DNA from 4 places in the Bradyrhizobium sp. USDA 4504 genome. Region 4 is predicted to be linked to each of the others. Evidence: predicted binding sites of a transcription regulator. Region 4 holds the regulator's gene; each other region holds the start of a gene.
What was found. Region 4 encodes PhoB, which activates phosphate uptake and scavenging genes when phosphate is short. Its sites were predicted from a motif close to TGTCATNNANCTGTCAT; they were not measured.
Positions count from the first base shown of each region.

Region 1: the regulator PhoB is predicted to act here: its motif matches at 3,148-3,164, upstream of ACVMB1_RS10465 (DUF47 domain-containing protein).
Region 2: the regulator PhoB is predicted to act here: its motif matches at 2,614-2,630, upstream of ACVMB1_RS09410 (acetoacetate decarboxylase).
Region 3: the regulator PhoB is predicted to act here: its motif matches at 4,248-4,264, upstream of phnC (phosphonate ABC transporter ATP-binding protein).

Region 1 covers NZ_JBSSGV010000001.1:2,344,035-2,350,047, reverse strand. Annotated here, with positions in the region: gene ACVMB1_RS10480 (peptide chain release factor 3) at 1-830, opposite strand, end outside; gene sugE (quaternary ammonium compound efflux SMR transporter SugE) at 984-1,298, shown strand; gene ACVMB1_RS10470 (inorganic phosphate transporter) at 1,359-2,363, opposite strand; gene ACVMB1_RS10465 (DUF47 domain-containing protein) at 2,464-3,108, opposite strand; gene ACVMB1_RS10460 (branched-chain amino acid ABC transporter permease) at 3,254-4,222, opposite strand; gene ACVMB1_RS10455 (branched-chain amino acid ABC transporter permease) at 4,224-5,087, opposite strand; gene ACVMB1_RS10450 (ABC transporter substrate-binding protein) at 5,152-6,013, opposite strand, start outside.
Region 2 covers NZ_JBSSGV010000001.1:2,133,745-2,139,757, forward strand. Annotated here, with positions in the region: gene ACVMB1_RS09400 (acyl-CoA carboxylase subunit beta) at 1-1,298, shown strand, start outside; gene ACVMB1_RS09405 (patatin-like phospholipase family protein) at 1,408-2,571, opposite strand; gene ACVMB1_RS09410 (acetoacetate decarboxylase) at 2,812-3,597, shown strand; gene ACVMB1_RS09415 (transporter) at 3,740-4,759, shown strand; gene ACVMB1_RS09420 (carbohydrate porin) at 4,784-6,013, shown strand, end outside.
Region 3 covers NZ_JBSSGV010000001.1:819,564-825,576, forward strand. Annotated here, with positions in the region: gene pncA (bifunctional nicotinamidase/pyrazinamidase) at 1-563, shown strand, start outside; gene hemC (hydroxymethylbilane synthase) at 629-1,639, shown strand; gene ACVMB1_RS03480 (DUF1045 domain-containing protein) at 1,646-2,335, opposite strand; gene ACVMB1_RS03485 (alpha-D-ribose 1-methylphosphonate 5-triphosphate diphosphatase) at 2,345-3,517, opposite strand; gene ACVMB1_RS03490 (transferase hexapeptide repeat family protein) at 3,514-4,179, opposite strand; gene phnC (phosphonate ABC transporter ATP-binding protein) at 4,391-5,206, shown strand; gene phnD (phosphonate ABC transporter substrate-binding protein) at 5,286-6,013, shown strand, end outside.
Region 4 covers NZ_JBSSGV010000001.1:6,465,961-6,471,973, forward strand. Annotated here, with positions in the region: gene ACVMB1_RS30410 (aspartate aminotransferase family protein) at 1-569, opposite strand, end outside; gene ACVMB1_RS30415 (GcrA family cell cycle regulator) at 1,057-1,569, shown strand; gene phoB (phosphate regulon transcriptional regulator PhoB) at 1,810-2,520, opposite strand; gene phoU (phosphate signaling complex protein PhoU) at 2,666-3,382, opposite strand; gene pstB (phosphate ABC transporter ATP-binding protein PstB) at 3,489-4,307, opposite strand; gene pstA (phosphate ABC transporter permease PstA) at 4,304-5,149, opposite strand; gene pstC (phosphate ABC transporter permease subunit PstC) at 5,154-6,013, opposite strand, start outside.

The sequences.
Region 1 (6,013 bases), 4.1 Mb from region 4:
CCTTCGAGCAAATCGCCGACGCCGAAATTGCGCAGCGCGCTGCCGAAATAGACCGGCGTCAGGTGGCCCTCGCGGAACGCCGCGAGCTCGAACGGCTTGCAGGCTTCCGAGGCCAGCGCGAGCTCGTCCTTGACCTCGGCGACGTCGAGATTGGGATTGCGCTTGCCGAGATCGGCGATGTCGATCTGCTCGGTGGCGCCGGTCTTGGCGCCGCCGCCCTCGAGTAGCCGCACGCCGCCATTGACGACGTCATAGGTGCCGAGGAAGTCGCGGCCACGGCCGACCGGCCAGGTCATCGGCGTCGTGTCGAGCGCCAGCGTCTTCTCGATCTCGTCCAGAAGCTCGAACGTGTCGCGGCTCTCGCGGTCCATCTTGTTAATGAAGGTGATGATCGGGATGTCACGCAGCCGGCACACCTCGAACAGCTTTCGCGTGCGCGCCTCGATGCCTTTCGCCGCGTCGATCACCATCACAGCGGAATCGACCGCGGTCAGCGTGCGATAGGTATCTTCCGAAAAGTCCTCGTGGCCCGGCGTGTCCAAGAGGTTGAACACGAGGTCGTTGAACTCGAAGGTCATCACCGAGGTGACGACCGAGATGCCGCGCTCGCGCTCGATCTTCATCCAGTCCGAGCGCGTGTTGCGCCGCTCGCCCTTGGCCTTGACCTGGCCCGCGAGATTGATGGCGCCCCCGAACAGCAGCAGCTTTTCCGTCAGCGTGGTCTTGCCGGCGTCCGGGTGCGAGATGATCGCGAAGGTACGCCGTCGCGCCACTTCCTCTGAAAGCGGCGAGCGGGACGGCGATTCGGCTGAAACTGAAATGTCGGACATGGCGGGGCATTTGGCAGGGAAAACGGGCGCAATCAAGGGCGTTTTGTCGCAATGCGGAACGCCCGCACCATCCCCATATGGGCACCGGAAGGACGACCTTCTCCTCACCATACCATTCGCGGGGACGACCCTGCCTTATCTGGAGGGTTCGTGATGGCTTGGACCATTCTGTTCACCGCTGGCCTGCTCGAGATCGGCTGGGCGATCGGGCTGAAATATACCGAAGGTTTCGCGCGGCTGGTGCCGTCGGTGCTGACGCTGGCGGCGATGGCCGGCAGCGTGATCCTGCTCGGCCTCGCGCTCAAGACGCTGCCGATTGGAACCGCCTATGCGGTCTGGACCGGGATCGGCGCGGTCGGCACCGCGGCGCTCGGCATCATCCTGCTCGGCGAACCCGCGACCGCGATGCGGCTTGCCAGCATCGGACTGATCGTTGCCGGCATCGTCGGGCTGAAGCTGGTCGGCTGATTACTCCTTTTTGGGACGCGTTTTCTTAACGCGAACCGGCTTCCACTTCGCTCGAAAACGCTACTTCAGAATCTGCACCGCCCAATAGCTCGCGGCTGCGACCGCGGCCGACGCCGGGATCGTGATCACCCAGGCGTAGACGATCGAGCTCGCCACATTCCAGCGCACGGCGGAAAGCCGCCGTGCGGCGCCGACGCCGACGATGGCGCCCGTGATGGTGTGCGTGGTCGATACGGGAACCCCGAGATAGGTCGCCATGAACAGCGTCACGGCGCCGCCGGTTTCGGCGCAGAAACCCTGCATCGGCGTCAGCTTGGTGATCCGCAGCCCCATGGTGCGGACGATCCGCCAGCCGCCCATCAGGGTACCCAGCGCCATCGCGCCCTGGCAGGCCAGCACCACCCAGAACGGAATTTCGAAGGTGTCGCCGAGATGGCCCTGCGAATAGAGCAGCACGGCGATGATGCCCATGGTCTTTTGCGCGTCGTTGCCGCCATGGCCGAGCGAATAGAGCGACGCCGAGGCGAATTGCAGGATGCGGAATGCGCGATCGACCGCGAACGGCGTCGAGCGCACCGAGAGCCAGGACACGATCGCGACCAGCACCAGCGCCAGCAGGAAGCCGACCAGCGGCGACAGCACGATCGCGAGCAAGGTCTTGGAGAGCCCGCTCCACACCGCCGCCGAAATCCCCGCCTTCGCCATGCCGGCGCCGACCAGGCCGCCGATCAGCGCGTGCGAGCTCGACGACGGAATGCCCAGCGCCCAGGTGATCACGTTCCAGACGATCGCGCCGACCAATGCTGCGAAGATCACGGTCGCATCCACCACCGACGGCTCGATGATCCCGGTGCCGATCGTGTTGGCAACGTGCAGGCCGAACACGAGGAACGCGACGAAGTTGAAGAACGCCGCCCAGACCACCGCATATTGCGGCCGCAGCACGCGGGTCGAGACGATGGTCGCGATCGAGTTCGCGGCATCGTGCAGGCCGTTCAGGAAGTCGAACAGCAGCGCGACCGCGATCAGGATGGTCAGAATCGGAAGACCCAGCGTGGCGTCCACGTGATGGCCCTGCCCTATTGTGCTTTGTTGAGCATGATCGCCGCGCAAACGCTTCGTGTTTGTCGCAGGGAAAACCGCATCACACTTTTCCGGATCATGCTCAGACTTGCTCGATCACGATCGAGTTGATCTCGTTCGCCACGTCGTCGAAACGGTCGGCCACTTTCTCGAGATGGTCGTAGATCTCCGCGCCGACGATGTAGTCCATCGTGTTGGCGTCGCGGTGCTTCAGGAACAGCTCCTTGAGCCCGATATCCTGGAGATCGTCGACCCGGCCCTCGAGCTTGGTCAGTTCCTCGGTGATCTGGGTCAGCATCGAGACGTTGTGGCCGATCGACTGCAACAGGGGCAGCGCGCGGCCGACCAGATTGGCGCATTCGACGATCAGGCCGCCCATCTCGCGCATCGGCGGCTCGAACTCGCGCACCTCGAACAGCATGACCGCCTTTGCGGTCGCCTGCATCTGGTCGACCGCGTCGTCCATCGAGGTGATCAGGTTCTTGATATCGCCACGATCGAACGGGGTGATGAAGGTGCGGCGAACCGCGGTCAGGACCTCGCGGGTGACGCTATCGGCGTCGTTCTCGAACTGATTGACGCGCTGGCAAAAGACCGGAGTCTCCTCCCCGCCCTTCAGCATGTCCTGCAACGCCAATGCGCATTGCACGGAGGTCCGGGCGTGTCGGGCGAACAGGTCGAAAAACCGCTCTTCCTTGGGCAGGAAGGCGCGAAACCAGCGCAGCATGTCTCAGTTCCATCATTCCGGGACAGCCCTTTTAGCGACTGTCACAGAACTGTCATAGAGCATCTGGCGGGGAAAGCATCGGGGTCGACCGCCCGAGCGGGCGGTCGTCCACCGCTATGTCGGCCGAAAGTCGCCGGGACCTGCCCTACAGCGACCGCCGCAACAAATGGGCCAGCTCACCGACCAGGCCACGCCGGAACAGCAGCACGCAGGCCACGAAGATCACGCCCTGGATCACCGTCACCCACTGGCCGAAACCGGCGAGATATTGCTGCATGGCGATGATCACGAAGGCGCCGACCACCGGGCCGAAGATGGTGCCGAGACCGCCGACCAGCGTCATGAGCACGATTTCACCGGACATCGACCAGTGCACGTCGGTGAGCGAGGCATTCTGCGCCACGAACACCTTCAGCGAGCCGGCAAAGCCCGCCAGCGTGCCCGACAGGATGAAGGCGAGCAGCTTGTACTGGTCGGTCTTGTAGCCAAGCGAAATCGCCCGCGGCTCGTTTTCGCGGATCGACTTCAGCACCTCGCCGAACGGCGAGTTGATGGTGCGGTAGATCAGCAGGAACCCGGCGAGGAAGCCGACCAGCACGACATAGTAAAGCACCAGCGGCTTCGAGAGATCGAAGATGCCGAGCAGGTGGCCTTGCGGAATGCCCTGGATGCCGTCTTCACCATGGGTGAACGGCGCCTGCAAATAGAGGAAGTAAAGCAGCTGCGACAGCGCCAGCGTGATCATCGAGAAATAGATGCCCTGCCGCTTGATCGAGATGTAGCCGGTGACCAGGCCGAGCAAGGCCGCGGCCGCGGTGCCGACCAGGATGCCGAGCTCCGGCGTCAGCCCCCACACCTTCAGCGCGTGGGCCGAGACGTAGCCGGCGGTGCCGAGGAACATCGCGTGGCCGAACGACAGCAGGCCGCCATAGCCGATCAGGAGGTTGAAGGCGCAGGCGAGCAGCGCGAAGCACAGCGCCTGCATGACGAAGAACGGATAGATCCCCGTCCACGGCACGATCGCCAGCAGCAGCGCCATCGCGGCGAATACGATCATCTCGTCGCGCATCGCGCGCGGCGTGATCGGAAGTGTATCGTCGGTCAATGCTGACATATCAAGCCGCCCGTCCCGTCAGTCCCGTTGGCTTCACCAGCAACACCACCACCATCAGGACAAACACCACGGTGTTGGAGGCCTCGGGATAAAAATACTTGGTCAGTCCCTCGATCACGCCTAGCGCGAAGCCGGTGATGATCGAGCCCATGATCGAGCCCATGCCGCCGATCACGACCACCGCGAACACCACAATGATGAGATCGGCGCCCATCAGCGGACGGACCTGGTTGATCGGCGCCGACAGCACGCCGGCAAGCGCGGCAAGACCGACGCCGAGCCCGTAGGTCAGCGTGATCATGCGCGGCACGTTGATGCCGAACGCGCGCACCAGCGTCGGGTTCTCGGTCGCGGCGCGCAGGTAGGCGCCGAGCTGCGTCTTCTCGATCAGGAACCAGGTCGCAAGGCACACCACGAGCGAGAAGATGACGACCCAGCCACGATAGATCGGCAGGAACATGAAGCCGAGATTGACGCCGCCCTTGAGCTGATCGGGGATCGAGTAAGGCAGGCCCGAGGAGCCGAAATAGTTCTGGAACACGCCCTGCACGATCAGCGCGATGCCGAAGGTCAGCAGCAATCCGTAGAGATGATCGAGGCCGGTCAGCCATTGCAGCATCGTCCGCTCGAGGATCATGCCGAAGATGCCGACCACGACGGGTGCGATGATCAGCGCCCACCAGTAATTGATGCCGCCCAGGTTGAGCAGGAAATACGCCACGAAGGCGCCCATCATGTAGAGCGCGCCATGCGCGAAATTGATGATGTTGAGCATGCCGAAGATGACGGCGAGCCCCAGACTGAGCAGCGCGTAGAACGAGCCGTTGATCAGTCCCACCAGAAGCTGTGCGTAGAGAGCCTGCATCGAATGAGCTTTCGCTAGATAGATGAAGCCCGCCGGCCACGCGCATGGCCGGCGGGCATGATCGTCACTTCTTCAGAAGCGCGCAGGCGCTCTTGTCGAGCGGCGTGAAGGCCTGGTTGCCCGGCACGGTGCCGACCAGCTTGTAGAAGTCCCACGGTCCCTTGGACTCCGAAGGCTTCTTCACTTCGAACAGGTAGGCGTCGTGGGTGACGCGGCCGTTGGGCTCGACCTCGCCCTTGCCGAACAGCGGATCGTCGGTCGGGATCGTCTTCATCTTCGCGACCACCTTGGCGCCGTCATGCGGATTGCCGCCGAGCGCTTCCAGCGCCTTGAAGTAATGCATGAGGCCCGCATAGACGCCGGCCTGCACCATGGTCGGCGGCGCGCTGTTCTTCATCCGCTCCGAGAAGCGCTTGGAGAAGGCGCGGGTCTTGTCGTTGAGGTCCCAGTAGAACGTCTCGGTGAAGTTGAGGCCCTGCGCAGTCTCGAGCCCGATCGCCTTGACGTCGGTGAGGAACAGCAGCAGCGCCGCGAGCTTCTGGCCGCCCTTGACGATGCCGAACTCGGCCGCCTGCTTGATCGAGTTGGTGGTGTCGCCGCCGGCATTGGCGAGACCGATGATCTTGGCCTTGGAGGCCTGCGCCTGCAGCAGGAAGGAGGAGAAGTCAGCGGTGTTGAGCGGATGCTTGACGCCGCCGACCACCTTGCCGCCATTGGCGGTGACGACGGATGTGGTGTCGCGCTCGAGCGCGGCGCCGAACGCGTAATCCGCGGTGAGGAAGAACCAGGTGTCCCCGCCCGCCTTCACCAGCGCCTGGCCGGTGGCGTGGGCGAGCATGTAGGTGTCGTAGGTCCAGTGCACGGTATTCGGCGAGCACTGCGCGTTGGTGAGATCCGAGGTGGCGGCGCCCGAATTGATGTAGACG
Region 2 (6,013 bases), 4.3 Mb from region 4:
TCGTCGTGGTCGGCGACGACTTCACCGTGCGCGGCGGCTCGGCGGATGCATCGATTTCCGCCAAGCCGTTGATGGCGGAGGAGATGGCGCACGACTTCCGCCTGCCGATCGTTCGCGTGATCGAGGGCTCCGGCGGCGGCGGCTCGGTGAAGACGATCGAGACCAGGGGCGCGGCCAATCTGCCCGGCGGCGTCGGCGGTACGCGCTGGTACTGGTACACGACCGCCAATTTGGCCCGCGTGCCGGTGGTCGGTCTCGGGCTCGGCTCGGTCGCGGGCCTCGGTGCCGCGCGGCTTGCCGCCACCCACTACTCGGTCATGACCAAGAGCTCCGCGATGTTCGTCGCCGGCCCGCCGGTGGTGAAGCGCCTCGGTCAGGATCTGACCAAGCAAGAGCTCGGCGGCGCCGACATCCAGACCCGCGCCGGCGCGATCGACCAGGCCGTCGAGACCGAAGAGGAGGCGTTCGACTATGCGCGGCGTTTCCTGTCCTATCTGCCGTCGTCGGTCTACGACCTGCCGCCGACCATTCCCTGCACCGACGATCCGGAACGTGCAGAGGAATCGCTGCTCACCGCCGTGCCGCGCAACCGCCGGCAGGTCTACAAGATGCGGCCGATCATCGATGCCGTCGTCGACAAGGGCTCGTTCTTCGAGGTCGGCACCAATTTCGGCCGCCCGATCATCACCGGATTGGCGCGGATCGAGGGCAGGGCGGTGCTGCTGCTCGCCAGCGATCCGTTCCACTATGGCGGCTCGTGGACCGCTGACGCCTGCCAGAAGGTGGTGCGCTGGGTCGACTTCGCCGAGACCTTCCATCTGCCGGTGGTCTATCTGATGGACTGCCCGGGCTTCATGATCGGGCTCGAGGCGGAGAAGACGGCGACCATCCGCCACGGCGTGCGGGCGATGGCGGCGGTCAACCAGAGCACGGTGCCGTGGTGCACCATCATCATCCGCAACGCCTTCGGCGTCGCCGGCGTGGTGCATCAGCCGGCCAACCGCTTCTCGATGCGCTATGCGTGGCCGTCGGCCTATTGGGGCTCGCTGCCGCTCGAAGGCGGTATCGAGGCGGCCTATCGCGCCGAGATCGATGCGGCCGCCGATCCCGCCGCCAAGCTGCGCGAGATCGAGGATCGCCTCAACAAGCTGCGCTCGCCGTTCCGCTCGGCCGAGAAGTTCTGGGTCGAGGAGGTGATCGACCCGCGCAAGACGCGCTCGCTGCTCTGCGAGTTCGCGCGCCTCGCCGAACCGATCCGCAAGGCTGGTCCGCCGAGCAACATGTCGACGCGGCCGTAAGGGCCCTCAGACTCAACGCGTCATGCGCGGGCTTGACCCGCGCATCCATCGAATGAGTCATCCGAAGCGGGATGGATTGCCGGGTCAAGCCCGGCAATGACGGCCTTATTTACTCCGCCTCCCGATGCACGTCGTGGATCACGATGCCCATGCCGTTCTCGGGCATCTTGATCCATTCGCGCCGCTTCAGCGAGCGCTTGGTGTCCTCGTGCCCGCTCACCCAGTGCTCGCGCATAGAGGTGCCGGAGAATTCGTGGTCCTTGGCGTCGCCCTCATAGGCCTTTTGCTGATAGATCAGCTGCAACAGCGTGATGCCCGGCAGCCGGGCGTTTGCCTTCTTGAGCTGGCGCTCCTCGTCCGACAGCTGATCGTCGGGGATCTTCCCCAGCGCATTGTGCAGGGCGGTGCGCAGATTGTAGGTCTTGCGATAGACGTCGGTGTTGTAGCGGGTACGCGACGAATACATGATGTCCTTGTGCCGGGCCATCACGTCCTGGATGTCGCGCGGCAGCGCGCCGCGCGCCGAGAACAGGTCGACCTGGAACACCAGCGAGTTCATGTTGTCTTCCTGGTCGAGCAGATGCTGCAGCGGCGTGTTGGACACGATGCCGCCGTCCCAGAAATGGTCGGTGCCGACCTTCACCATCGGCAGCGCCGGCGGCAGCGCGCCGCTCGCCATGATGTGCTCGGGAATGATCTCGTCATGGGCATTGTCGAAATAGATGAAGTTGCCGGACAGCACGTTCACTGCGCCGACCGCGAAGCGTATCTTCTTGGAATTGATGCGGTCGAAATCAACCAGCTCGAGCAAGGACTCGCGCAGCGGCGTGGTGTCGTAGTAGCTGGTGGCGGTGCGCGCGCCGGCCGCGCTGAACCACGGATTGGCCTGGTGCGGGGTGAAGAAGCCGGGTTGTCCGAGCGTGGTCGTCAGCCATGAGCTGGTGAAATTGCGCGCCTTGCGGAAGACGTCGCCGTCCGGAGTGTAGTGCCAGATCTTGCGGCTGGTGATGCGATCCCAGAATGTGTGCAGCCGCTCCAGCCGCTTTTCGGGCGGATTGCCGGCGATGATCGCCGAGTTGATCGCGCCGATCGAGACGCCGCACACCCAGTCGGGCTCGATGTTGGATTCATGCAGCGCCTGATAGACGCCAGCCTGATAGGCGCCGAGTGCGCCGCCGCCCTGCAGGACCAGGGCCACGCGATCGCAGCCTTCCGGACGCCAGCCCGGCGTCGCGTGATCGATGTCGTCGAAATGCGGGGTTCGCGCGTCCATATCAGACACTCCAGAAATTCGCGGCGAGAATTCAGCGCGCCGATGACGCCGTGATGACAATTGCGGCGCCCACACTCGGCGCATCCGGCATGCCTGCCTGCATGGTTAGCATTGGCCTCGGCAACGCGACGCGGGTCGCGACGCGCAACCGCGGTCATGCGCCTGACGGAAATTCCTCACATCGCTGTCAATCTCGGCCGTTAGCTTCCGGGAAAATTTTTCAAACAGGGGGTTATTGCGATGCGCAGGGAAGATCTGCTCAAGCGTCCGTCGATGCCGGCCGCCGGCCCGAGCTATCCCGCCGGTCCGTATCGCTTCATCGATCGCGAATTCCTCGTCATCACCTATGAGACCGATCCGGAGTTGATCCGCGCCGGCCTGCCCGAGCCGCTGGAGCCGATCGAGCAGGCGTTCGTGCATTACGAATGGATCAAGATGCCCGACAGCTCCGGCTTCGGCAGCTACACCGAGTCCGGCCTCGTGATCCCCGCGCGCCTGCATGGCGAAGAGGTCAACTTCGTCTGCCAGATGTATCTCGACGATGATCCGCCGATCGCGGCCGGCCGTGAGATCTGGGGCTTTCCGAAGAAGTACGCTCATCCCAAGCTCGAGATCGTCAAGGACACGCTGACCGGCACGCTGGAATATGCCGGCCAGCTCGTTGCGATGGGCACGATGGGCTACAAGCACGAGAGCATGGCGGGCAATGGCGACGTCACCCGCGCCACGCTGTCGAAGACGCAAGTTAATCTGAAGATGATCCCCGGCGTCGACGGGCATCTCGAGGTCTGCCAGCTGGTCGCGATCAACCTGACCGACATCGTCGTCAAGGGCTCCTGGATCGGACCGGGCCGGCTGCATTTGGTGCCGCATGTCAATGCACCGGTCGCCGATTTCCCGGTCAAGCGTGTCGTCGGCGCGCACCACTTCCTCGCCGATCTGACGCTGCCGTTCGGCCGCGTCGTGCATGACTACAACAAGGAGGCCGCGGAGGCGGCGGCGCCGACCGGTCTTGCGGCGGAGTAGGGCGGTCGCTGACATAACACTGTAACAGGCGCGTCCTCCTATGTTCCGTCGAAGGGACGCGCTTGCTCAGCGTTGCGCGTGGGCGAGGCTTTGAACATGTCATTTCGCGCGGTTGCGTTGTCGATTGCCTTGGAGGGCGGCCATGCTGGCTGATCCACCTCCCGCTCCGGTCGGGTCGCTGCTGACCCGTGAGGCGGTCCCCGGTCTGGTCTGGGCGTTCCGCCTGCATCACGACGGCCGTGCCGAGGCGCTTCCGATCGATGCGCCGATCGAGCCGAGCCATGACGGAAGGCTGTGGCTGCACTTCAACCTGACCGACGTCCGCACCCGGGCATGGCTCGCCAACATGCACATCCCGCAGCTCGCGCGGGACCTCTTGCTGTCGAATGACAATTTCCAGCAGATCCACGTCGTCGACAATTGCGTCTACGGCGTGTTTTCCGATCTGGTGCGGGATATCGACGCCGCGACCCGGGAGACCGGCTTTCTCCGCTTTGCGATGACCGAACGCCTCCTGGTCAGCGGCCGCCATCAGGCGCTGTGCTCCGCTGATGCGACGCGCCGCGTGCTCGAAGGTGGCCATCGCGTCGGCAGCGTCGCGGCGCTGCTGGAGAAGATCGTCGACGAGATCGCCGATACCATGGACCGCATGGCGGACAAGATCGGCACCGATATCGATGCGATCGAGGAGCGGGTGCTCGCCGAGGATACCGGATCGGAGCTGCGCAAGAATCTGAGCCGGATGCGCCGCACCTGTGTGCGACTGCATCGCCAGCTCGCCGGCCTGCGCGTGCTGTTTCACCGGCTCGAGCAGAAGAACACCGACAATCTCAGCCCGGCGCTGCGGCTGCAGGCCGGCAAGCTCGCGCAGCGGCTCGACGGCCTCGACCACGACATCGTCGAACTGCACGAGCGCAGCCGCCTGCTCGAGGAAGAGCTGCGCTTCAAGCTCGAGGAGGAGAGCAACAAGCACCTCCACGCCTTGTCCGTCGTCACCATGATGCTGCTGCCGCCGACGCTCGTCACAGGCATCTTCGGCATGAACACCAAGGGATTGCCGCTGACCGACGTCGACAGCGGATTTCTGGTGGCCGCAGGCCTGTTGGCCGGGTCGGCGCTGCTGGCCTATCTGCTGATGCGGCGGCTCGGCATCGTCAAATAGCGCGATCGCACCGCGGCATTTCCCATGTACAGAGTTCTCTCCCCCGCGATGTTGGTGGCCGCGGGCCTCGCACTCGGCGCGCCGGCGCATGCGGAGGACCAGCCCTTCGCCGACCGGATTGCGGATACGCGGGCTGCGCTCGAGGAAGCCGGCTACCAGTTCAGCCTGACCTATATCGGTGAGGGGTTTTCCAACGTCTCCGGCGGCGTCAGCAACGGCGCGGCCTATACCGGCCGTCTCGATCTCGGCACCACCATCGACCTCGAGAAGGCGATGGGCTGGACCGGCGCGACCTTCCACGCCAACATGTACCAGATCCACGGCGACGGGCTGTCGCGGAGCTATGTCGGCAACCTGTTCCTGGTGTCCGGCGTCGAGTCGCTGCCGGCGATGCGGCTCTATGAATTCTGGATCGAGCAGAAGCTGCTCGGCGGCAAACTCTCGGTGCGCGTCGGCCAGCAGGGCTCGGACGTCGAGTTCATCGACAGCCAGTACGACGACATCTTCATCAATTCGGCGCTCGGCTGGCCCGGCATTGTCGGCACCATTCTGCCGGCCGGCGGACCGTCGCCGCCACTTGCCGTGCCCGGCATCCGGTTCAAGGCCAATCTGTCCGATCGCATCACCGCCTATCTGGCACTGTTCGACGGCTCGGCTTCGCCGCCGCAGGGGACGGACGATCCGCAGATATTGAACGCCCACGGGCTGAATTTCCGGGTCAACGATCCGCCATGGTGGATCGGCCAGCTCAAATACAAGTTCGAGATCGGCGAGAGCAGGCTGCCGGCGACCATCACCGGCGGCGCCTGGTATCACGTGGGCTCGTTTGCTGACCAGCGCTTCTCGGCCGACGGGCTGTCGCTCGCTGATCCCGACAGCTCCGGCGACACGCGATGGCTGCGGCGGGACAACGGCATCTTCATGGTCTACGAGCAGCTGCTTGCGCGCGCCAGGCCGGACGCTGACAAGGGCGTGGCGTTCTTCATGCGCGCCTCGGTCAGCCCATCGGACCGCAATCTGATCAGCACCTATGTCGACGGCGGCTTCCTGTTCACCGGCTTCAGCGAGACATATCCGGACGATCGGTTCGGCATCGCCGCGATCTATGCCAGGATTTCGGACGCCGCGCGTGCGCTCGACCGCGACACCCAGATCTTCACGGGCACGCCGTATCCGATCCGCGACTACGAGGCGATTCTCGAGATCACCTACCAGCACGTGGTGAACCCGAATTTCACCATGCAGCCGATGTTT
Region 3 (6,013 bases), 5.6 Mb from region 4:
CCGGCGGCGCGCTGGCGGTCGCGGACGGCGATGCCGTCGTGCCGGTCGTCAACCGGTTGGCCGGCCGGTTCGACCATGTCGTGCTGACCCAGGACTGGCATCCGGCCGGCCACAGCTCGTTTGCGACCTCGCATCCGGGCGCGGCGCCGTTCTCCGAGATCGCCATGCCGTATGGGCCGCAGACGCTGTGGCCGGATCATTGCATCCAGGGCAGCGCGGGCGCCGCGTTTCATCCTGACCTCGCCACCGAGCGGGCCGAGCTCGTGATCCGCAAGGGGTTCCGGGCCGCGATCGATTCCTATTCGGCGTTCTTCGAGAACGACCGCAAGACGCCGACCGGGCTCGCCGGCTATCTGCGCGAGCGCGGCCTCAAGCGCATTGTGATGGCGGGGCTCGCCACGGACTATTGCGTGCAGTATTCGGCGCTCGATGCGCGCCGGCTCGGTTTCGAGACCACGGTGGTGCTGGCGGGCTGCCGCGCCATCGATCTCGGCGGTTCGCTTGCCGTCGCCACCGCGGCGATGCGCGCGGCCGGGGTGGAGCTTGTCGAGGAGCTCGTCTGAGCGTCGCCAAAGAGGGGCAAAAACCGTTGTTTTGACTGGCTTTTTGTTCTAATCCCCCACCGTTGATGATCACGCGTAGCGGAGCTTTCGTGTCGGGACAGGTTTTGCGGATTGGGACGCGCAAGAGCGCGATGGCGCTCGCGCAGACGGATGAGGTCGCGCGCCTGCTGCGCGCTTCGGCGCCGGACCTTGCCGTCGACATCGTCAAGTTCGAGACCCGCGGCGACCAGGACCAGACCAGCAAGCTGTTGCGCCATGGCGGCAAGGGCGGCGCCTTCGTCGCCGAGATCCGCGAAGCCATGCGCGCCGGCACGTTGCAGGCGGCGATGCATTCGCTGAAGGACGTGCCGGGCAACGAGGAGACGCCGGGTCTCGTCATCGCCGCGATGCTGGCGCGCGATGCCGCCAATGACAGCCTCGTGCTGCGTCCCGGCCTGTCGCTCGACACCCTACGCGCCGCGCGCGGCAAGGGCTTCATGATCGGCACCAACGCCGTCCGCCGCGCCGCCTATCTGCGCCGGCTGTTTCCGGAAGCGACCGTGATCCATTATCGCGGCGCCGCCGACACGCGCGTGGCCAAGCTCGATCGCGGCGACAAGCAGCGGCTGCCCGGTGGCGGCGACGTGGGGCCGGCGGATGCGCTGGTGATGGCGCGCTCGGGCCTGGAGCGCATCGGCATGACCGCGCGCATCGCGCATGATTTCTCGGTCGGCGAGATGCTGCCGGCGGTCGGCCAGGGCATTGTCGCGGTGGAATGCGTCGAGACCGACTGGGCGACGCGTGCGCGGCTTGCCGGGATCGACAACGTGCAGTCGCGGCTCGCCGCCGAGGCCGAGCGTGAGGTGCTGTGGGTGCTCAACGGCCATTGCAATTCGCCGATCGCGGGCCACGCCACGCTCGCGGGAGCCGAGATGACGCTGCGCGCCTCCGTGCTCGACGAGGCCGGCGCCGGCTTCATCGAGGTGACGCGGCGCGGACCGGCGGACCGGCCGCGCGAACTCGGCCGCGCCGTGGGCATGGAGCTGCTGGAGAAGGGCGCCGCCGAGATCATCGCCCGCACCCGGGCGGAGGAATAGCGCGCGCTACGCCCGCAACGGCCAGCTGCCGATGATGCGGAAGCGCGATGCGCTGTCGGTCTGCTTGAACAGCGCGATGCGGTCGATTGCGAGCCGCGCGAGGTCGACCGCCGCGAACCGTGAGCGCAGCTGCGCCACGATCGGGCCGCGCCGCTCGTCGCTCAGCCGCCCTGTCAGCGTCATGTGGAAGCGGAACTCCTCCATGACGTAGGGATAGCCCCAGCGGTCGAGATAGTCGCACTGCCGCGCGGTGAGTTTCTCTGGCCTGCGGCGCGCGCGATCTTCCGGCGTCAGCGGCGCGCGGAACGCGTCGAATTCGGTGACGCAATCGGCGGCAAGCTGCTGCAGATCATCCGAGCGGCTGGCCGGGATCACCGCGATGAAGCCGCTGATCGCATCGACCACCGGTTCGATCACCGGAATGCGCCGCGCGCGGCCGGCGAAGGCGGCACAGGCATCGAGAAGCTCGGCCTCGCTCCGACCGTCGGCGAGCGCGGTGGGCGCCTTCAACGTGGCGTGGAATCCATACTTGCGCGGATCTTCGGTGACCTCGCGCCAGTCGGACGTGACGCCGTCGGGAAACGGCAGGTCGTCGCCTGACACGGAATCGTAGCCGAGCAGCGTCGAACCGAAGCGGTGCAGCGCGCTGTCGGGTGACGGCGCATAATAGATCGCGTAGCGCGGAGTGCTGGCCATGGGACTGAGCTACGCCGCCGCAACCGTCTTGCGCGGCGCGAGCGAATGAACGAGGCAGCTCGCGTCCGCCAGGTGCACCAGCCGTCCGGCCGCTATCACGGCGACGATGCGCGGCCGCAGCGGCACCTTGTCGTCGACGACGATGATGTCGGCACGGCGGCCCGCGGCGAGCACGCCGCGATCGGCGAGCCCGGCCGCGCGGGCCGGCGCTTTCGAGATCAGGTCCCAGGCCCTGGCGAGCGGCAGGATGCCGTCGTCGGCGAGGCGGAACGCCGCGAGCAGCTGCGCCGGATAGTAATAGTCCGACGCCAGCACCGAGCAGAGGCCCTGTGCGATCATGTCGGATGCCTTGGTCCAGCCGGTATGGCTGCCGCCGCGCACCACATTGGGCGCGCCGAACACGATGAAATCGCCCGCCGCCGCGGCGTCGCGCGCGGTCTCCTCGTTGACAGGGAATTCGGCGATCACAGCGCCGAGCGCGCGAAACTCCTGGCGCATCGCCGGGCTGTTGTCGTCATGCGAGAGCATGCGGATATCGGCCGCGCGCGCGGCGGCGGCGAGTCGCGCGATCGAGGCGGGCACCTCGGGGCGGCGCGCCACGATCCGGTCGAGCATGTCGTTGACGGCCTCGACGGAGAGCCCGGTGCGCTCGGCCAGCTGGTTGCGCTTCTTCGGCTTGACGTTGCTGTGGTCGTTGAAGGCGAACAGGTCGATGCGGCCTTCACTGAGCCATTGAATGATCTCGGCCTCGGCCTCGAGATTGTGGGTCTCGTGGCGCAGATGGAAGCGGGTGTCGGCGGCGAGCTGCGGCTGCAGCGCCTCGATCGCATCGAGCAGCTTGCGCGCATTCTCCGCGCTGCGCAGGCCGGGCTCCCACGACCAGGTCGTGCCGTGAAACACGGTGGTGATGCCGTTGGCGATCGCCTGCCGGTCGCTGTCGATCAGCGCCACGTCGGTCGGGAAGTCGACGCCGGGGCGCGGCATCATCTGCCGCTCGAACGCATCGCCATGCAGGTCGATGATGCCGGGCAGCACCAGGAGGCCACTGGCATCGATGTGAAGCACGGCGCGACCCTGCTCGGCGTCGAGCGCGCCGATGTCGCGGCCTGCGGTCCGCAGCGAGGTCTCGACCAGGGCGCCGTCAACCAGCGTGCGCCCGCCCTCGATGAAAATGTCCGTCACGATGCGGCGCTCCGTTGTTTGGCTTGCGATTTGGATACGGCCTCGGCCTCGTACTTGTCGAGGAATTCCTCGACCGCGAGCTTGCGAAAGTCGGGCAGGACGCGGCGGAGCGTCTCGTGATCCCAGTCCCACCATGCGAGCGCGGCGAGGCGGTCGGCGATCGTCTCGGAGAAGCGCCGCTTCACGGGCCGCGCCGGATTACCGGCAACGATGGTGTATGCGGGAACGTCCTTGGTCACGATCGCGCCGGCAGCGACGACAGCGCCGGTTCCGATGTTCCGTCCTGGTAACAGGATCGCACCGTGCCCGATCCAGACGTCATGGCCGATATGCACGTGATGCGCACGTCGCCAGTTGAAGAAGTCGGTGTCGTCGCTCTCTCCGGGGAAATACGCGCTGGCGCGGTAGGTGAAATGCGCTTGAGTCGCGCGATGCATCGGGTGGTTGCCGGGGTTGATGCGGGTCATCGCCGCGATCGAGCAGAACTTGCCGATCGAGGTGTAGGTGATCTGGCTGTCGTTCACGACGTAGGAATAGTCATCCATGCTCACTTCAAGCAGGATCGTGCGCGCGCCGACCTCGGTATATTTGCCGAGCTTGCTCTCACGGACCGACGCGGTCGGGTCGACGGTCGGCACAACCGAGAGTGTTTTTCCGGCCATCAGGGCCTCCGCAAATCTTCAAGAATCTTGGGCTTCCGGGGGATGCGCGCTCGTCATCGGGATGCTTGATGACAACATCATGACGTTGCGATGACGGCAAGGGAGCGACAAGGGAGGGGTGTGGACGATCGCCGCACCGCAGCGCTGTCGTCACATAACTGTAAAACGCCGGGGATAGCGATGGCCCAACGAGGCGCGGTTGGAGCATTACATGCTGGTGGTGGAAGGTTTGACGTGCCGTTTCGGCACGAAAGCCGCAGTCGACAACGCGTCCTTTTCGATCGCGCCGGGCAGCTTTGTCGGCGTGATCGGCCGCTCCGGCGCCGGCAAGTCGACGCTGCTGCGGATGATCAACCGTCTCGCCGATCCGACCTCCGGCCGTATCCTGTTCGAGGGCACCGACGTCACCGCGTTGCGCGGCAAGGAACTGCGGCGGTGGCGCGCGCGCTCGGCGATGATCTTCCAGCAGTTCAATCTGGTCGGCCGCCTTGATGTGCTGACCAACGTGCTGATGGGCCGGCTGGCCCAGATTCCGTCATGGCGCTCGCTGGCGCAGGTCTGGCCGGAGCAGGACAGGGCGCTCGCACTGTCGGCGCTCGAGCAATTCGACATCGCCCAGCTGGCGGCACAGCGCGCCGACCAGCTCTCCGGCGGCCAGCAGCAACGCGTCGCGATCGCCCGCGCGCTGGTGCAGGAGCCCGACATCATTCTCGCCGACGAGCCGATCGCCTCGCTCGATCCGCGCAACACCAAGATCGTGATGGACGCGCTGCTGCGCATCAACAAGCATTTCGGCATCACGGTGCTTTGCAATCTGCACTCGCTCGACCTGGCGCGGACCTATTGCGACCGCCTGGTCGGCATGGCCGCGGGTCGCGTGGTGTTCGATGGCGCCCCCGCGGCGCTCACCGACCATATCGCCCGCGAGCTCTATGACCTCGAGGCCAATGACGTCATCGGCGCAGCACCGCTGCCCGCGCCCGACGGTGCAACTGCGCCGGCACTCGGCACCGCAGCCGCGGCCTGAGCGTCGCGCATTTTTCAATCTGGGAGGCCGGGCATTTTGCCCGGCCAACAGGTGCAACTACAACAAAAGAGGGGTAGTCATGTTCACTCGTCGCATCATTCTGGCTGGCGCCGCCGCGCTGGCATTTGCCGGTTCGGCCTCCGCGCAGGACTGGAAGGCAAAGTATCCGGAGCTCACCTTCGCGGTGGTGCCGGCCGAGAACGCCTCCGGCGTCACCGAGCGCTGGACGCCGTTCGTGGCGTATCTGTCGAAGGAGCTCGGCGTGAAGGTCACACTGCGCATCGCCAACGACTACGCGGCCGTCATCGAAGGCCAGCGCGCCGGCAACATCCAGATCGCCAGCTACGGCTCGGCCTCGTTCTCTCGCGCGCGCCTGACCGGCGTCAAGACCGACGCGTTCGCCAACGATATGAACGCCGACGGTTCGACCGGCTATTACTCGGTGTTCTTCGTCAAGGCGTCGAGCCCGTACAAGACCGTCGAGGACCTGAAAGGCAAGAATCTCGGCCTGGTCGATCCGAACTCGACGTCCGGCAACAACGTGCCGCGCTTCGAACTCAACAAGATGGGCATCGCGAACGCCGAAGGCTTTTTCGGCAAGGTCGTGTTCACCGGCAGCCACGAGAACGCCGTCCTGGCGCTGTCGCAGGGAACCGTTGATGTGGCCGCCAACCAGTGGACCAACGAGGATGATTCCACGCTCGCCCAGATGCTGACCAAGGGCATGCTGAAGAATGCCGACGGCTCGGCGATGAAGAAGGATGATTTCCGCATCATCCACAAGTCGGCGCTGATCATCAACGGCCC
Region 4 (6,013 bases):
TCGCCCTGCACCGGCTCGATCAGGATGCCGGCGGTGTGCGGACCGATCGCCTTCTTCACCGCGTCGATGTCGCCATGCGGCACCTGGTCGAAGCCGTCCATCGGCGGGCCGAAGCCCTCGAGATATTTCGCCGAGCCGGTCGCCGCCAGCGTGCCCAGCGTGCGGCCGTGGAAGGCGCCCTCGAAGGTGATGATGCGGTAGCGCTCGCCATGGCCCTTGGAGAAGTGATAGTGGCGGACCAGCTTGATCACGCCCTCCATCGCTTCCGCGCCGGAATTGCAGAAGAACACGAAGTCGGCAAAGCTCTGCTCGCACAGCCGCGCGGCAAGCACCTCGCCGTCCGGGCTCTTGAACAGGTTCGACATGTGCCAGAGCTTGGTCGCCTGTTCCTGCAGCGCCTTGACGAGATGCGGATGCGCGTGCCCGAGCGCGTTGACCGCGACGCCCGAGGTGAAATCGAGATAGCGGTCGCCGTTGGTTGCGATCAGCCAGGCGCCCTCACCGCGCTCGAAACCGAGATCGACCCTGGCGAAGACGGGGAGCAGATGCGACGTGGCAGCGTTGGTCATGACGATCACTGACGGTTTTTAAGCCGACAATTGCCGCGCGCCTTGACGCCAGCGCAGCAACGGCCAGCTTCGGAAAACAAAACGGCCGCCTTTGCGGGCGGCACGTGGCGGGCATTCTATGCTGCGGTCGGTAAGTGTCAATCGCCACGAAGTGGCCTTCCTGCAATGCGAAACGAGCGCAATCCGGAGCATTCCGGTGCGGTGGAAAAGCCTCATCGCGATGCTTAACTGTGTGGGAACATGTGGACGCACGACCGCGGACTCTTGCGCCAGAGTCACGCCATATTGTAGCGTTTGGCCTGTCGGGTACGACATCTCGTGCGGCGGTACTGGACCCTCTAAGTAGCCTTTGTGTCTCGCGTAAACGTTCGGGCGCAACACCGTGCCCGGCGAGGGCTAAGGGATTCTGGCCGCAGGGATATTTGTCCAGATTGGCTCGCAGCGCCGCTCCAATGATTGGCCGGCGCTACGCGAAGGGAAGAATGCGATGACTGTATTGACCTGGTCCGACGATCGCGTCGAGCAGCTGAAGAAGCTCTGGGAGTCCGGCCTGTCGGCCAGCCAGATCGCGGCGGAACTTGGCAATGTGACGCGAAACGCCGTGATCGGCAAAGTGCATCGGCTCGGCCTCTCCGGCCGCGCCAAGGCACCCTCCACGGCCGCGCCGCGGCAGCGCAAGGCCCGCCCCGCCCAGCACATGATGCGGGTGGCGCGCCCGGTCTCGCGCGGCAACACCGCGCTGGCGCACGCCTTCGAGGCCGAGATGGAGCCCGATCCGATCTCCTACGACAATGTGGTGCCGATGAGCCAGCGGCTGTCGCTGCTCGAGCTCAACGAGGCCACCTGTCACTGGCCGGTCGGCGATCCCTCGAGCCCGGAATTCTTCTTCTGCGGCGGCAAAGCGCTCGGCGGCCTGCCCTATTGCGCGCATCACTCGCGCGTCGCCTACCAGCCCGCCGCCGATCGCCGCCGGCCGTCGGCGAAACCGCAGATCAAGTGAGCACTCGGGAAAACGACGGAAGACCTCAAAGACAAATCCCCGCGAAAGCGGGGATTTTTTTGTGTGACCCAGCCCGGCTATATCACCAGCGTCGTCCCGGCGCAGGCCGGGACCCATAACCACGAATGGGTGTTGTTAGAAAGCCGTCTGGCCGCGTGCCGATTGCGCTGGCCGCAGCGTATGGGTCCCGGGTTTCGCCGGGACGACGCCGTGTTGCGGTTTATGAATGCCGCATGGCCGTTACGGCTGCGGCTCGGCCTTGGCAAAGCGGTCGTCGAGCGCGTAGCCGGCGCCGCGCACAGTGCGGATCGGATCCTGCTCGCGGCCCGGATTGAGCAGCTTGCGCAGGCGGCCGATATGCACGTCGACGGTGCGCTCATCGATGTAGATGTCGCGGCCCCAGACGCTGTCGAGCAATTGCTCGCGGCTGAACACGCGGCCGGGATGCTCAAGGAAGAATTCGAGCAGGCGATACTCGGTCGGCCCGAGATCGATCGGACGGCCCGAGCGCGCCACGCGGCGCTTCTCGCGGTCGAGCTCGATGTCGCCGTAGGTCAGCACGGTCGCAAGCCGCTCCGGGCTGGCGCGGCGCAACAGGCCCTTCACCCGCGCCAGCAGCTCCGGCACCGAGAACGGCTTGACGATGTAATCGTCCGCGCCGGTGGCAAGCCCGCGCACGCGCTCGCTTTCCTCGCCGCGCGCGGTCAGCATGATGATCGGAAGCTGCTTGGTCTCGGGCCGCGCCCGCAGGCGGCGGCACAGTTCGATGCCGGACAGGCCCGGCAGCATCCAGTCCAGCACCACGAGGTCGGGAACGCGCTCCTTCAGCCTTGTATCCGCATCGTCGCCGCGCCCCACCGTCTCGACATCGTAGCCTTCCGCATCGAGATTGTAGCGCAACAGCGTCGTCAGCGCTTCCTCGTCTTCGACTACCAGAATGCGTGCGCTCATCGGTTTAAGTTCTTTCTCTGTGGTGATCCGTTGCCCAGACGCAAACCGAAACGCTTACTTCCTTGAGCATAGTCCCCGCGGAAACGATTTGTCGCGAGGATCATCCAGTTTCGCTCTTGCCGGTTCCGTGCTTGCCGATCATGCCTCAGTTGCCCGGCACCGTGGTGGCAAAAGTGGTCATGTCGCCCTTCGGGCGCTTGTCGGTGATCTGCTGGCCCTCGATCATGTAGAACACGGTCTCGGCGATATTGGTGGCGTGATCGCCGATCCGCTCGATGTTCTTGGCGCAGAACATCAGATGGATGCAGAACGAGATGTTGCGCGGATCTTCCATCATGTAGGTGAGCAGTTCGCGGAACAGCGAGGTGCAGATCGCATCGACCTCCTCGTCGCCCTTCCAGACGTTCATCGCCGCCGGCAGGTCGTGCGCGGCATAGGCGTCGAGCACCGACTTGACCTGCGACAGCACGAGGTCGGTCATGTGCTCGAGGCCGCGGATCAGCTTCAGCGGCTGGAAATCGCTCTCCAGCGCCGCGACGCGCTTGCCCATGTTCTTGGCGAGGTCGCCGATCCGCTCGAGGTCGGTGGCGACGCGCATCGCGCTGACGATCTCACGCAGATCGATCGCCATCGGCTGGCGGCGGGCGATCGTCAGCACCGCCCGCTCTTCGATGTTGCGCTGCAGATTGTCGATCTCGATGTCGGCGGCGACCACGCGCTTGCCGAGCGCGACGTCGCGACGGATCAGCGCGTCGACCGACTCGGTAATCATCCGTTCGACCAGGCCGCCCATCTCGGCGACCAGGCGAGTCAACTCCTGCAGGTCGCTGTCGAATGCCTTGGCGGTATGTTCAGAAGCCATCGCTTGTCTCCCTCAACCATGATCCCGGGGATCATGGTTTCGTGTCCTGAATTTTAGCATGACCTGATCGGAAAACCGGTTTCCACTTTTCCGGATCATGCGCCGGTCAACCGAACCGGCCGGTGATGTAGTCCTGGGTGCGCCGATCGCTCGGTGAGGTGAATATCTTGTTGGTGTCGTCGAACTCGATCAGCTCGCCGAGATACATGAAGGCGGTCTTATCGGAGACGCGCGCCGCCTGCTGCATGTTGTGGGTGACGATCGCGATCGTGTAGTCCTCGGAGAGCTCCTGGATCAGCTCCTCGACCTTGGCGGTCGAGATCGGGTCGAGCGCCGAGCACGGCTCGTCGAACAGGATCACCTCGGGACGCACCGCCACGGTGCGCGCGATGCACAGGCGCTGCTGCTGGCCGCCGGAGAGCGACAGGCCGGAGGCGTTCAGCTTGTCCTTGACCTCGTTCCACAGCGCGCCGCCGCGCAGCGCCTTCTCGACCCGGTCGTCCATCTCGGACTTCGAGATCTTCTCATAGAGGCGGATGCCGAAGGCGATGTTCTCGTAGATCGTCATCGGGAACGGCGTCGGCTTCTGGAACACCATGCCGACCCGCGCGCGCAGCAAGTTGAGGTCGAGCTTGGGGTCGAGAATGTTGGTCTGGTCCAGCATCAGCTGGCCGACCGCGCGCTGACCCGGATACAGGTCGTACATCCGGTTGAAAATGCGCAGCAGGGTCGACTTGCCGCAGCCGGACGGGCCGATGAACGCCGTGACGCGGTTGGTGCCGAGCGCCAGGTTGATGTTCTTCAGCGCGTGGTGCTCGCCGTAATAGAAGTTGAGGTTGCGCACCGTGACTTTCGGCGGCGCTTCCGGCAGCGGAACCTGGGGAATGTGGCCTGCGGCAGTCGTGGAGACGGAAAGCTCGGTCATTTTGCGGCCCTTTCGGCACCAAGGATACGCGCGCCGATATTCAACGCGAGCACGGTGAATGTGATGAGCAGCGCGCCGCTCCACGCCAGCTCTTTCCAGTAGGCGTAGGGGCTCTGCACGAAGTTGTTGATGGTCACTGGCAGGTTGGCCATCGTCTTGGTCAGATCCAGGCTGAAGAACTGGTTCGACAGCGCGGTGAACAGCAGCGGCGCGGTCTCGCCGGCGACGCGGGCGGTCGCCAGCAGCACACCGGTGATCAGACCCGATCGCGCGGCACGATAAGCGATCCGCTTGATCACCAGCGAACGCGGCAGGCCGAGCGCGGAGGCGGCCTCGCGCAGCGGATTGGGCACCAAGAGCAGCATGTCCTCGGTGGTGCGCAGCACGACCGGGATCACGATCACCGCGAGCGCAAGGCTGCCTGCGATCGCCGAGAAGCCGCGCATCGGCACCACCACCGCACCATAGATGAACAGGCCGATGATGATCGAGGGCGCGCTGAGCAGGATGTCGTTGATGAAGCGGATCACCGAGGTCAGCTTGTCGTGCTTGCCGTATTCGGCGAGGTAGGTGCCGGCGAACAGGCCAAGCGGCGCGCCGATGCCGACGCCGATCACGGTCATGATGACCGAGCCGACGATGGCGTTGAGCAAGCCGCCTTCGGTCGAGCCGGGCGGCGGCGTGTTCTGGGTGAACAGCTGCACGCTGAGGCCGGCAAGGCCGTTATAGAGCAGCGTGATCAGGATCAGCGCCAGCCAGGTAACGCCGAACAGCGCCGCGCCGACACAGAGTGCGCGGATGACGATGTCGCTGCGGCGGCGGGATTTGTAGATCGGGTTCATGGCGTTACTTCCCCGCCTTCTTTTCAAGCCGCATCAGCATCAGCCGCGCGCCGGCGAGCACGAAGAAGGTCAGCACGAACAACAGCAGGCCGAGCAGGATCAGGCCGGACTGGTGCAGGCCGTCGCTCTCGGCGAATTCGCTGGCGATCGCCGCCGAGATCGTGGTGCCCGGCGCGAAGATCGACGACGAGATCCGGAACGAGTTGCCGATGATGAAGGTCACCGCCATGGTCTCGCCGAGGGCGCGGCCGAGCGCCAGCATGATGCCGCCGATCACGCCGACGCGGGTGTAGGGGATCACGACGCTGCGGACGACTTCCCAGGTGGTGCAGCCCATGCCGTAGGCGGCCTCTTTCAGCACCGGCGGCACGGTCTTGAACACGTCGACCGAGATCGCGGTGATGAAGGGCAGCACCATGATCGCAAGGATCAGCGCGGCGTTGAACAGGCTGAGATAGGACGGCGGGCCTGCGAACACCGCGCCCAGCACCGGGACGCCCTCGAAGATCCGGATCATGAAGGGCTGGAACGTGTTGGCCAGGAACGGGCCGAGCACGAAGAAGCCCCACATGCCGTAGATGATCGAGGGGATGCCGGCGAGCAGCTCGATCGCGATGCCGATCGGGCGGCGCAGCATTTGCGGGCAGAGCTCGGTGAGGAACACGGCGATGCCGATGCCGACCGGAATGGCGATCAGCATCGCGATGACCGAGGTGATCAGGGTGCCGTAGATCGGGCCGAGCGCGCCGAGCACCGGCGGATCGGCCGAGGGTGCCCAGCGCTGCGTCCAGAGGAAGGCGATGCCGTATTCCTTCATCGCCGGCCAGGCGCCGACGATCAGCGACAGGATGATGCCGCCGAGGA